Prochlorococcus marinus str. MIT 9312: one gene and its partner. The protein of the gene in region 2 binds, or shares a complex with, the protein of the main gene of each other region. Links are inferred from orthologs where the notes say so. Each region holds a gene or a part of one and is shown on either strand. Other genes may lie near its edges.

Region 1 (4,029 bases), 240 kb from region 2 along the record:
TCACCACCATATTTGTTGATGATATCCAACCATTCTTGAGGAACTGAACTAGATCCATGCATTACAAGATGGGTATTTGGAAGTGCTTTATGAATTTCAGCAATTCGGCTTATTGCAAGAACTTCTCCTGTAGGTTTTCTTGTGAATTTATAAGCACCATGACTTGTACCTATAGCAATAGCTAATGCATCAACTTTTGTTTTAGCAACAAAATCTGCAGCTTCTTCAGGATCAGTCAAAAGCATATCTGTAGAAAGTTCACCTTCAAATCCATGACCATCTTCTGCTTCACCTTTCCCTGTTTCTAATGAACCTAAGCAACCTAATTCTCCTTCAACACTAACTCCAACTGAATGAGCAAAATCTACTACTTTTTTAGTAACTGCAACATTATATTCGTAACTAGCGGGTGTTTTTGCATCTGCCTCTAGAGAACCATCCATCATTACTGATGTGAAACCATTTATTGCTGCTGAATAGCATGTTGATGGCTCATTACCATGGTCTTGGTGCATTACCACAGGAATATTAGGATATGTTTCTGTGGCGGCAAGGATTAGATGACGTAAGAAAATTTCTCCTGCATAATTTCTTGCCCCTCTTGAAGCTTGGAGGATTACTGGACTATCAGTTTCATATGCTGCTTCCATGATTGCTTGAACTTGCTCAAGATTATTAACATTGAAAGCTGGAATACCGTAACCATTCTCAGCAGCGTGGTCTAAAAGTAGTCTTAGTGGAACGAGGGCCATAATTAAAATAAGTTAGATGCTATACAAAGCACTTGTTCTCGCGAGTTTAGTACAAAGAGGGATCAAATGTCACGTAATTAGATATACAAAATCTATATTTTTATATTTAACCCACTCTTCGACGATTCTCTTATCGCTTCACAAACTTTATGACTTGCAAGTCCCTCGCATAGGCCTGGAATGATGGGTGTTTTATTAAAAATACTCTCAGCCCATAAATTTTGAATTCTTAAAACTGGAGCTATCCTTCCATCAGTCCATGTTTTCTCAAAATTAAAAATTGAATCTGCAGTCAGATTTTGTATTTTATTTTCGTTGTTTGAGTATTTCAAATTAAAACCATGTACATAATCTTTTTGGTTCTCGCTTTTAAGAATAAGTGAACCTTCGCTTCCATATATTTCTAAACTAAAGCCTCTACCGTTTTTAGAAATCGATGATAAAGAAACCTGACATGGAATTAGATTCGTACTGTAATTTGATAGTTCTATATTAGCTAGACAAATATCCTCGCTAGTAACGTAATTTAAATCAGATGAATTAGGTAAGGGTCTTTTTTTTATTGATGTTGCTAACTTGCCAGATACGTTTATTGATTCTCCAAAAAACCAATTCAACATATCGAATGCGTGAGTACCTAAGGCACCAATAACTCCTCCACCTTTTTCTTCTAAAGAATACCAATTCCAGGCTCTTTTAGGGTCTGATCTGCTTCCCATTAACCAATCTAATTTGACTAAATATATATCGCCTAAAATATTTTCATCAATAAGTTTTTTTGTCTGAAGGAAAAGTGGTACTGCCCTGTATTCGAAATCAACACATACACTTAAGTTATTGATCAAAGATATTCTCTGAAGCTCTTCAATTTCAGAGGACGATATTGAAACCGGTTTTTCTAATAGCAAATTTTTATTATTCTCAAGAGCTTGTTTTGCTAATTTAAATCTTGATTCAGGAGGGGTAGCAACAATAATCCCATCAATATCTGGAGATTTAACTAAATCTTCCCAATTATGAAAAAACTCTAATCCCGTTTCTTTTTCTAAAATCGATTTTTGCTTTTTCTCATAATGATAAATAGCTACAGGCGTTAAATAATCTGACTCTTTTAATGCTTCTAAATGAACTTTTTTCCCAAAACCTAGTCCAGCTATAGCTATTTTTAATTTTTTATTTTTAGTATTCATTCTTATCCATTAATAAACTCTGAACAACTATTTTCAATAACAACATCTATAAGTTCGTCATTATTAGAAGTTTGCCATTTTGAATTAAATTGAGGAATTCCATTTATTGAAGTGTCTTTGAACTCTTTTTTATCGCAATTAATTCTCATTACATAAAGTGATAACTCTCCATCATCATTTGAATTAGTTGGATTTTTAAAGAACTTTGTTAAGACACTTATTTCACCATTTGGAAGCGGCTTAATACTCCCTTTATCAAGCCATTCTTTCCCATCACCATTTTCTTTAAGGAGAACCCAATCAACATTTCCTATTGCATATGAATAGGTAGCAAAATTTAAAATAAACAAAAAAAGGCTTAAAGAAAAATAAAATAAATTAGAAATTATTCTCATTATTATATATTTGCTTCTGCCAGTTCTTTTACACCGTGGATTTTTAAAATTTTAGTCAAAGTAGTCTTGAGATCTTTCCTTTTCACTATTACATCAACAAAACCATGCTCAAGAAGATATTCAGCTGTTTGAAAATTATCAGGTAATTTTTCTCTTAATGTTTGTTCAATAACTCTTCTTCCCGCAAATCCAATAAGAGCTTTAGGTTCCGCCAATATTAAATCACCTAACATCGCAAAGCTGGCTGTTACTCCTCCAGTAGTTGGATGAGTTAACAATGGCATATACAGAAGATTTTTTTCTTTATGTTTTTTGAGTGCTCCCGATATTTTTGCCATTTGCATGAGACTTAACATACCTTCTTGCATCCTTGCTCCACCTGATGCGCAAACAATAAGAATTGGGTAATTTTCTATAGTTGCTCTTTCAATTATCCTCGTAATTTTTTCACCAACTACTGAGCCCATGGATCCGCCCATAAATCTAAAATCCATTACAGCTAATGCTAAAGGCATTGAATTTACAGAACAAAAACCTGTTATGACACCATCTCTTAAGCCAGTACCTGCTTGACTTTCTTTAATTCGATCAGCATAAGACCTTCTATCTTTAAAACCTAAAGGATCTGTAGGACTTAGTGAACTATCAAACTCTTTGAATGAATTTTTATCAGCAATTATATTTATCCTTTCATCACTATTAATCCTATTATGGTGACCACAATTACTACAAACATTGAAATTTGAAATTAGGTCTTTTCTATAGGCTACTTGAGAACATTCTGAACATTTAACCCACAAACCGTCTCCCTCGTCAGTATCTTGGGAAACTTTCCCAACAAATTGATCTTTACGCCTTGCGGCAAACCAGTCGATTAATGACACAACGTTACCTGTTTTTTCTATTTAAATCTAAGTAAGGTACTTTTATCAAGAAAGATATATAAATATTTGAGATTTTATAGATTAGGAACTCCCTTATCCTTAGAAAAAAAAATATATGGATTTGAGTTGATAATCGAATATTAATTATCCTTTATTTTTCTCCTCAATCATTTTATGAATTATTGGGGTAAGAATAAGTTCCATTGCGAAACCCATTTTCCCACCATTTACAACGATACTGGTTGGACTTGACATAAATGAATCGTGAATCATTCCAAGCAAGTATTGAAAATCAATTCCCCATTTCTCTCTAGCTCCTTTTCTGAAATGTATGATCACAAAGCTCTCATCAGGAGTTGGAATATTCCTGCATATGAAAGGATTGGAAGTGTCAATTGTGGGAATTCTTTGGAAATTAATATCGGTTTTACTGAATTGTGGACAAATGTGATTTATATAATCAGGCATCCTTCTCAATATAGTATCCACAATGGTTTCAGCTGAGTAACCTCTCTCTGCGTTATCTCTATGGATTTTTTGAATCCACTCTAAATTTGTTATCGGAACAACACCAACAAGTAAATCAGCATAGGATGCCACATTGTATCCATCACCTTCTACTCCGCCATGTAAACCTTCATAAAAAAGTACGTCTGTTCCCTTAGGAATATCTTCCCATGGAGTAAATTGACCTGGTTCTAAGGATGTCCCAAGTCTTGTATTATGTTCTTCCGCTTCTTCAGGACTATGGAGATAATATCTTTTCTTCCCTCCTCCAGTTTCACCATAGATTTTAAAAAGTTCTTCT
Region 2 (9,817 bases):
CCCATCCAAATCTTAATAGAGGTTTTAGAGTATTTAATCCAACTCCTGAAGTTGTACCTGTTATTAGGACTAAACCCTTGATGTTCTTACTCACTGGCAAAAAAGTTAATAGAAAAAGATAAGTAAAATGATTCTAGATCATCCTTATTAACGCCATATTACTCTGATAATGTCCCTAGAAATTATTTGATCCTGATCCTTCATAAATCTTTGCTCACCTTCGGAAGAAAATAAATCATCAAACCTACTTGTCAAAACATTGAATTGATATTTTTCGAATAAAAATGAGTCTTGAATTTCCCTTAATCTGATCAATCTAACTTTGGAACTATAGCCAAGTTTTATTAAGCTTATTATGGCTAAAAGGGAAAAGCAAATTTTTATGTTTAAAAAAACTAAAGATACAAAATTTTCCTGTTTCTGTTGCTTTTTTTCAAAGCCAGGGCTTAGATATTTTTTGTAAAAAATACCATTTTTATAAAAGGACTTTGACAAATTTTTCTTGGTATATTTACTGAATAGGTAAATTCAGTCTTGTTATATTATTACCTTAAAAATTTATATTTTCTAATTAATTTAGTTTCTACCTAAACTAATACCTAGTCTTAATGCTAAAACACCTGCATGCACAACTACTATTAGGCTTAGTGCAATTAAATTTATTGTTTGAGTTGGCTCCATAGGTAAAAAAAATATTTCCTTTATTCTCCACCTAAAAGAGGGAATTTGACACACTATTACAAAATGATGTTACGTAATTAATAAATTGAAAGAAAAAATTTATTAAAAATTATTATAAATAGACCAGCAAATTTAATTTTGGGAATAGAAAATCAAGCTTTAATTTTTTCAACAAATAATTTACCTGGATTTGATCAAATGGCTTTAGATTTAAATTCTTTAAATCAGACAATTTCTAATCCTGAAATCATTTTCACATTAAGATTCTACTATTGGACTGGGGATTGGCTTTCAATTGGCTATCACCAAAAGGAAATTCCTCCTCATTGGGAAAAATTATTATTTAATAAGGAAATTAACATTGTAAGACGTCCCTCTGGAGGGGGAGCTGTTTTGCATTCGGGAGGAATAACATATGCATTAACATTTAAAAAAAGTCACTATAAAATACTAAGTTATGAACTGGTTAACAAATGGTTAATTAAGAGTTTTCGAGAATTAGGTCTAAAGTTACAAAATGGCAAATTACGAAAATCGCCAATAGCAACTAATTGTTTTGGGAGTAAATTAATTTCTGATTTAGTTGATCAGGATGGGTTCAAGAGAGTAGGAAGTGCACAATATCGAAAAAAAGGTGCCTTCCTTCAGCATGGAGAGATTCAAACAAATCCCTCAAAAGATTTATGGTTAAAATTATTTCAAGAAGAAGCTCCACCTAAATTAAATCTAGATCTTACAAATGATGAAATAGTTCATCATTTAAGAAATTCATTCCTAGAGAATAAATCTAATATAAGATTCAAAAATGTTGCCATTGATAATTAAAATATTGAAAATTTTCATGACACCAATTCTTAAAGATCTCCTTTCTGCTTCATTAAATTAACTATTCTTGGCAATTCAATTCCCAAAGGATACTGATTTTTATAATTTAATTTGTTAACAATCTCTAAAGGCAAATTAAAACCTAATTTATTCAATATAAAGTATCCAATTTTAGACCTATCAATTATCCCCAAAGGGATATCTGCAGCATTGAGTACCAATAAAAAACCTTCACTAGTGTCTTCAAGTCTTTCTATAGTTTTCCATAATTTTTCATTACTATAGATATTCGCAAAACTGTTTATTGGTTTCTGAAAATCCCCAACAAAATTCCGCTCCCATTTTTTTATAGTTACAGTTTTTAAAATATTCTCATCAACAAAACCGGTCCATCTACCAGTATTTGCAACAAAGAAATATTTATCTGCTGCATCCTTTTTATCTTTTATTTTTGTGTTAAATTCTGAGAAATTAGAATCGAATTCAATTTTTCTCAATGGCTTTAATTTAAGCTCAGAAACTTTACTAAATTTAAGGATGTTTTCAATTTTAAAAAATTGACTTTCTGATTTTGAAGAATTAACGCCTAACAAACCTAAAAAAGAAAGAATAAAACCATAATAAAAATTAAATCTAAATAAACAAATTATGCCAAATATTAGAACTAAAAAAGATAAAGATAAATTTACTTTATTGAGGAAATCTCTTCCTTTATTTTTACTCCCTGAGAAATGCCAAATAATACTTTTTAATAAATTCCCCCCATCTAAAGAACCAATTGGAATTAAATTTAAGAAGCCTAAGAATAAATTTAATATACCTACTCTAGAAATTATATTGATAGCTATTATTTCTTGAGATGTACTGTAATTGCTAATTAAAAGTAGAATAAATGCTGTAGCGAAACATAATAGAGGTCTAACGATTGCAATTTTTATATTCCCCAAAGCAGTTTGACAATACTTATCTGTGTGTAAAATTGCCCCTAGAAAATAAAAAGTGATTTTTCTAATTTTTACACCCTGATTTAGGGAAACAAAGGTATGTAAAACCTCATGAGAAATAATTGAAGATAATAATAAAAAAGATGTAGAAAATCCAATAATCCAAGCCTCTTTAGTATTGTAAATATCGCCTGAGGTAAAATTAACCTGATTACTAATACTCCATGAGAATAAAAAGAGAATTGCAAACCAATAAGGATGAATTCTGAAGGGAATTCCCCATATTTTAAAAATTTGCCAACTTCTCAAAAATAATCTCCGCTATATTTAGCAATAATATTAATTTTACATACTGGATAACGATATGCCCAAGACTAACACTTTAGTTAAAATTTGCGGACTCACGTCTGAAGAACAAGCTCTTCAAGTCGCCAAATTAGGAGCTCATGCTATCGGAATTATTGCGGTTGAAGAGTCACCAAGGTATGTATCAGCTGTAAAAAAGAAGAAAATTTTTAAAACATTAGAAAGTTTTTACCCAAAAATCGAGAGGGTATCTGTTGTCCAAAATTGTTCTATAGATTTAATTATTAAAAATTTCTTAGGAAACCCTAGTGAAACTATAATTCAATTACATGGAGATGAGGATATTGATTACTGCAAAAGGTTAAGGGAAAAAATTCCAAATATTGGAATATGGAAGGCCTTCAGAATAAAAACTAAAAAGGACTTGGATCAAATAAAACCTTTTGAAGATTTTGTAGATGCGATACTACTTGATTCATGGAATAAAGAAACTTATGGGGGTTCAGGGAAAAAAATAAAAACTATTTATCTAGAGAATCTCCAATTTAGTAAACCTTGGTGGCTAGCAGGCGGAATATCAACTGAATGGATTGATGAAATTTTAACTGACATCAAACCAGATGGACTAGACATTTCAAGCAGTATTGAAATATCTCCAGGCTTGAAAGATCTAGAAAAAACAGGGGCCCTAATTAAGTTTTTAAAAAAGAATTAGTAGTTATTAGTTGCAGATTGCTGTTTTACAAGTTCAAAAAATTCTTGTTTTAAACTTAAGTCATGCCTAAAGTCGCCTCTTACTACAGAATTAATCATACTTGTATTTGGTTCTTTAACTCCCCTCCATTTCATACAATAGTGTTGGGCCTTCACAATAATACCTAAACCTTTAGGTTCACACAATTTTTCAATTTCATCTGCGAGTATCATTACAGCTTCTTCTTGAATATGAGGTCTTGAAAAAACCCAATCAGCGACTCTTGCAAATTTTGAGAGCCCTATAACTTTATTCCCAGGTTTAATGCCTATCCAACACTCCCCAAGAATTGGGACCAAATGATGTGAACATGCAGATCTTACTGAAATAGGGCCTACAGTATAAATCTCATCAAGATTCTTATCGTTTGGAAAACTTGTAACTTTGGGTTGTTCATGATATCTCCCTTTAAAAACTTCATTTAAATACATCTTTGAGACTCTTTCTGCAGTCTCTTGAGTATTATGATCATTTTCAACATCTATTACTAAGGACTTAAGGAGGTCTTTAACTCTGGAGGCTACTTCTTTTTCTAGAATTTCTAATTCTCCAGGATTTATAAAGTCTGCAATGTTATCATTTGCACTGAATCTTGTCCCAGAATTCTTAATTCTGTCTCTGATAATTTCAGAGATTAGTTTATTAGTAATCTGGTCATCAAAGTTTCTAATATTATCGTTGGGTAATGTAGAGGTCATAAAATTTTAAACAGAAAATTGTATGCAACTTAATTTACTGTATCTTCCAAAAGCTTAATTGCTTATACACTATATCACATTCTCTTGTTCAATCGGGTTCAAATAGTCCTAAAAAAAATCACCTTTTAAAGATTAAAAAGATAAATAGAATTTTCAAAAAGCACCTCCAGAAGGCATCAAAGTTAAGTCTTCAATCAATTGTGACTCGGGTTGTTGTGCCATATAAAGAATAGTATCTGATACCTTATTTGAGGAGAGCATAGAAGTTCTATCAAAATCAGAATTAATTGATTCGGAGTCCCAAAGAGGAGTATTTACTGAACCTAAAGTTATTGTGCATGCTCTTATTGAATTGGATCTCTCCTCTTCCCTCAAGCATTTAGTAAACATGGTGAGTGCAGATTTTGAAATACAATATGCACCCCATTGAGGGAAAGCATTATAAGAGGCATGACTACTAACATTAATTACTAAACCACCATTTTTTCTCATTTGAGGGATTATTGAGCTGCAAATTTGAAAAACACTCGTAAGGTTTATTTGAATTGTTTGTTCCCATTGCCCAAAATCCATTTCAACTAAAGACCCATTAAATGCGCAACCGGCATTATTTATCAAGACTGAAGGGCAACCATATTTCTCAATTGCTTCTCCAACACAATTCTCTATTCCTATAGGATTAGCTAAATCACATTTAACCAGGCTAATTTTTGATTTAGTAGTCAATAATTCACTCTTTAGTTTCTCCAATAAATCCATATTCCTGGAAAGTAGAATTAAATCCCAACCAGCTTTAGCAAAAGTAATTGCGGTAGATCTACCAATACCTTTCGTAGCACCTGTTATAAAAGCTAGTTTCAATTTATTCAGATTGGGGGGGGATTTCACTATAAATCTCTTCAATATTATTTGCTTCGATAAATTTACCTAAAACCCTAAATTTTTTATATCTTTCCTCAATGAGTTCATCTTTAGTCATTTGCAGTAGAGTATCAAGGTGTTTCTCAATAGCCTCCTTTAGTGTATTGCCAGCATCTAAAGGAGCCCAATTGTTTCCACCCGAAGGTTCTGGTAATACTTCATCTATTATCCCCAATTTAAGTAAATCTTTACCTGTAATTTTAAGTGCTGATGCTGCTTCAGGAGCCTTTGCAGCATCTCTCCATAAAATTGATGCACATGCTTCTGGACTAGCAACTGTATAAACACTGTGTTCAAACATTAGTAACCTATCAGCAACACCTATTCCAAGTGCGCCTCCAGAACCACCTTCTCCAATAACAGTAGCCACAATAGGGACTGTCAAACCAAACATCTCCCTTAAGTTTCTTGCAATCGCTTCCCCTTGTCCCTGCTCTTCAGCTGTTAAACCTGCATAGGCTCCAGGAGTGTCAATAAATGTAAGAATTGGCAAAGAAAATCTATCTGCATGCTGCATTAATCTAAGCGCTTTTCTATAACCTCCTGGCTTTGCCATTCCAAAGTTTCTTACAACATTTTCTTTAGTATCTCTTCCTTTCTGATGCCCCAACATCAACACTGGTCGATTATTTATCGAACCTATACCTCCAATTAGTGCCATATCATCGCCTCCATTTCTATCTCCATGTAATTCGATCCAGTCATCACAAAACATTTGAACAAAGTCTAAAGTGCTAGGTCTTTGAGGATGTCTAGCCACCTGAATCTTTTGTGCAGGCGTTAGTGATTTAAATATCTCTTCTCTTCTCCTAGTTGCCAAGGTTTCAAGCTGCAGAAGCTGTTGACTAACATCCACTTCTGAATCTCGAGCTAATTCTTTAATTTGCTCTATCTGTTTCTCAAGTTCAACAAGAGGCTTTTCAAAATCAAGTAGGTAACGTTTAGCCATAATTTCAAACAGTCAATACTTTAGGCTGTTTATCAAGTCCAATCGCAGAAAAACCATGTTTCAAAGAAGCTGCTCCAATAAATTCCATTTTTTCAAGAGAAATGTTATTCCTTCCCCAACTAAAGTTGGTATGACACTTTTCAAATTCTAAAATCATAGCTTCTGCAAAGCAAGCAAACATCTCTCTCTGAGGGTTCTGCATTTCTGCAAGTTCCATCATATTCCAGCCAATATCATTGAAAAACTCTACTATACCTCCTTTTAAAACATGAATATTTTTACCTTTAAATTTCTCATCAAGATTTTTAGGGTATCCACCATCAATCATTAAACATGGTTTTTTTAAGTTTTCAATTTCAATTTCAATCGTTTTAGGCATACTTGCAACCCATACAACAATATCCGCTTGAGGCAATGCTTCATCTAAACTTTTTATAGTGCCACCATCTAATTCTTTCTGTAATAGAGTTAATGGTTGTTGTTGTCTAGCCACCATAAGAAGTTCTGAAATACCAGTTTTATTGACAAGCCACCTACAAACAGCACTTCCTATATCACCTGTAGCACCAATAACAGCAACAGTTGCAGTTTTAAGATCTATCCCTATGCGAGGAGCATTTATTTCTAGTTGCCTACAAATAACCCAGGCAGTGTGTGTATTACCTGTAGTAAACCTTTCCCACTCTAATGAAGTATTTCTAATTTGTTTATGTTGAAGAAGATTAAAATTTTCGAAAATAATAGAAGTAAATCCTCCTAAAGCCGTAATGTTAATCCCTTTTTTCTGAGCTAATTCCATAGCATTTAATACTTTTCTTCTTGCGGTTTTAAACCTAGAAAGCATTTCAGGAACAAAGCAAGAATCTATATAAGAACCTTCAATAGATATTCCAGTAGCACTCTTAACTTCTACATTTTCAACCAATTGAGGAGGGGCTGTACACCAAACATCTAGATCACCATCAGCAATATGATCAAAGCCTAGTAATGAAGCTTTTCTTTTTGCATCTTCAAAACTAGTTGAGTGGCCTATTAACCCAAACATTGAAAATTTATTAATGGTTTCTATACAATGTTATGAACAATAGCATAGAGGTATGTATTTAATTTAGAAATGATAAATTATTAGAATGCTTAGTTAATTAGAAATATTATTAAACAATCGCTGCCATAGCCATTCTTGCAATTTCTCTATTATCAAGACCTATTTCTAGAAGAGTGTCTTGGTAAGCAATCATAAATTCTTCCATTAACTCTTCTCTATCCATAGCCAAAACTGATGCATCTTCTGCTACTTCATCTAACATCTTTTTAATTAAGGGAAGGTTAACCTTATTGGCTTCCATTAATTCTTCTTTACAAGTAGATAAATTCTTTTTAAGCCACTCTTGGCCGTAATTTAGATGGAGATATTCATCTTTAACCACTCCCTCTGTTATTTTTTTTGCAAAAGGATCAGCAACTCTTATGTAAACGTTATAAGCAGATATAGCAAAAGCTTCAATTAAAATAGCTTGTATCAGAAGACAAGTTGTTAAATTTCCTTTTTCTAAAGCAATTTGAAAATTACCATGCAATTTAGAAAAGAATTTTTTTGCGAATACCATATCAGCATCTACTCCTAAATTTCTTCCACAAGCAGTAAATCCTTTTTTATGCTTGAGTTCCATTCTCGCCAACTTAGTTAATTCTTCTAACTCATTTGGTATTAACGTTGCTATTGAAATGTAATTATCATGAGCCTCTTGCTCTCCCTCTATAACAATTGCATTTATTCTGCTATATGCATCCTTATAGGAATCTGTTGTAAAGTCGGGAAGATTCAAAGAATTCGTGTCTATGGATTCTTCAGTAGTTTTTGTATTTGTTTCTAGAGTTTGCATGTCAGTAATCTTTAGCTCATTATGCATGAATATTACATGATTATAGTGAGTTTATTTAAATATCATGAAAATATTTTCAATTGTTAAGTCACATTTTTCAACTTAAATTTATTTCAATTTAATTGGGCCAATCCGATTCCATTAGATTCATTATCAATTTGAACCAATGATTAATCAATAATTCCTTTAAATCTTTTCCTAAGGACTCATTTGCACCTCTACTATCCCCAATCACTCCAGATTTACTCAAGTCTTTTGTGAGCCAAGCAGTTGGCGCATTTCCCTCTAAACTCCAACCTTCTGGGATCTGTCCTTTAATGCCCTCATTAGGACGTTCATCACCTACCAATTCTGGTTTTATAGCCAGCATCAAACTTGTTTCAGCTAAGGATGCATGTAGCCCATTCTCGATCTCAGTTTTTGTTAACAATTCACTTAATCCATTAACACCACTCCATAAGAAACAAGGGAATACTGCCATCCCAGGTGCAAAACTTCTTAGCTCTCTTGCAGCTGTATTTAGTAGTGAGATTTGACCTCCATGTCCATTAATCAATATCAATCTTTTAAAACCCATTTCAGATAATTGACCTCCGACTTCCTTAATCATTGAGGTTATTAAATATGAGGAAAGTGAAATTGTCCCAGCAAAACCCTTATGTTCTGGAGAAAACCCAATATATTGTGTTGGAAGTTTTTTTAATGGGATATCGGAAGAGAATAATTTAAAAACTTCGCTAATGATTTCATCAACAAAAATACTATCTGTAGCAAGAGGCAAATGCGGCCCATGTTGCTCAACAGCGCCGAATGGCCAAATAACTGTTGATCTTTTGTCTTTTGCAATACTCTCAATTTCTTGCCAATTTAAATATTCAAATTTATTAGGTATTGGTTTAAAGTTCATTAATTTTAATTTTGAGTACTAACATTTAGAGTATGTTATTAATTAATTATTCTTATTTTACCTACGATGGGAGTCAGTAATAAAAATGCCCAAGATAATATCCAACCAAAGGGCAATAAAAAAAATTTTAAAAAACCTCTTCAGGTACTTCACATAAGCAAGAAGGATACTCAAAAAAAATCTCAAGAAATACAGAATGAACAAAACAATTCGCAAGAAGAAATTAAAAAAGAAAATATCGCAATCAAACCTCAAATAATTAAAGATGAATCAGTAAACGAAATTGAGGACAGTAATGAAAACACGAAAGCTTTTGATAGTTCTCAACAAAACTTAAATAGACCCCTTAATTTTTCTGAGCAAAACACAGATTTTCAATTAGAAAGAACAGTTGATGAATTCGATTTTGATGAAAGTGCTTTTTTGGAGGCTTTAAATGAAAATGAGCCAATTGGGGCTACAGGAGAAACAATTTCAGGGAAGGTTATAGCAATCGAAAGTGATGGCCTATATGTTGACATTGGTGGGAAAGCACCTGGTTATATGCCAAAAAAAGAATGTGGGTTGGGTGTCATAACTAACTTTAAAGAAAAATTCTCTATAGGCCTTGAAATGGAAGTCTTGGTTATAAAAGAACAAAATGCTGATGGGATGGTAACAGTGAGCGCTAGGGCATTAATTCTCAGGCAAAGTTGGGAGAAAGTTTCAAATTCCGCTAAAAATGGAGAATTAATTGACGTTTTAATTAATGGATTTAACAGAGGTGGACTTACATGTGATGTAGATGGATTGAGAGGATTCATCCCAAGATCCCAACTTGAAGATGGTCAAGATTATCAATCTTTTGTTGGCAAAACTCTAAAAGTAGCGTTCCTTGAGGTGAATCCAGAATCCAGAAAATTAGTTCTCTCTGAAAAGAAAGCATCATTAGTCTCTAAACTTACGAGTC

What was found.
Region 1: the proteins of PMT9312_RS02745 (region 2) and accD are in contact, whole or in part, in a solved structure (PDB 8UXZ), measured with the Escherichia coli proteins. The link is inferred for Prochlorococcus marinus str. MIT 9312 from one-to-one orthologs.

The regions. Positions count from the first base shown.
Region 1 is NC_007577.1:735,422-739,450, forward strand. The notes cover bases 1,281-4,029. They hold accD (acetyl-CoA carboxylase, carboxyltransferase subunit beta), read right to left. Parts: upstream 3,222-4,029; coding sequence 2,340-3,221; downstream 1,281-2,339. Other genes in these bases: PMT9312_RS04050 (Gfo/Idh/MocA family protein), read right to left, coding at 1,281-1,942; PMT9312_RS04055 (hypothetical protein), read right to left, coding at 1,945-2,337; PMT9312_RS04065 (phosphoribulokinase), read right to left, coding at 3,366-4,029. Outside these bases: fba (class II fructose-bisphosphate aldolase), read right to left, coding at 1-752; more of PMT9312_RS04050, read right to left, coding at 845-1,280.
Region 2 is NC_007577.1:496,382-506,198, reverse strand. The notes cover bases 4,075-6,948. They hold PMT9312_RS02745 (acetyl-CoA carboxylase carboxyltransferase subunit alpha), read right to left. Parts: upstream 6,079-6,948; coding sequence 5,071-6,078; downstream 4,075-5,070. Other genes in these bases: PMT9312_RS02740 (long-chain acyl-[acyl-carrier-protein] reductase), read right to left, coding at 6,083-6,948; PMT9312_RS02750 (SDR family oxidoreductase), read right to left, coding at 4,362-5,096; folE (GTP cyclohydrolase I), read right to left, coding at 4,075-4,208. Outside these bases: PMT9312_RS02785 (protochlorophyllide reductase), read right to left, coding at 1-94; PMT9312_RS02780 (hypothetical protein), read right to left, coding at 148-495; psaM (photosystem I reaction center subunit XII), read right to left, coding at 577-681; PMT9312_RS02770 (lipoyl protein ligase domain-containing protein), read left to right, coding at 880-1,506; PMT9312_RS02765 (site-2 protease family protein), read right to left, coding at 1,536-2,759; PMT9312_RS02760 (phosphoribosylanthranilate isomerase), read left to right, coding at 2,815-3,471; more of folE, read right to left, coding at 3,468-4,074; more of PMT9312_RS02740, read right to left, coding at 6,949-7,123; PMT9312_RS02735 (aldehyde oxygenase (deformylating)), read right to left, coding at 7,233-7,961; PMT9312_RS02730 (creatininase family protein), read right to left, coding at 8,080-8,868; PMT9312_RS02725 (S1 RNA-binding domain-containing protein), read left to right, coding at 8,935-9,817. UniProt on the Escherichia coli protein: Component of the acetyl coenzyme A carboxylase (ACC) complex. First, biotin carboxylase catalyzes the carboxylation of biotin on its carrier protein (BCCP) and then the CO(2) group is transferred by the carboxyltransferase to acetyl-CoA to form malonyl-CoA.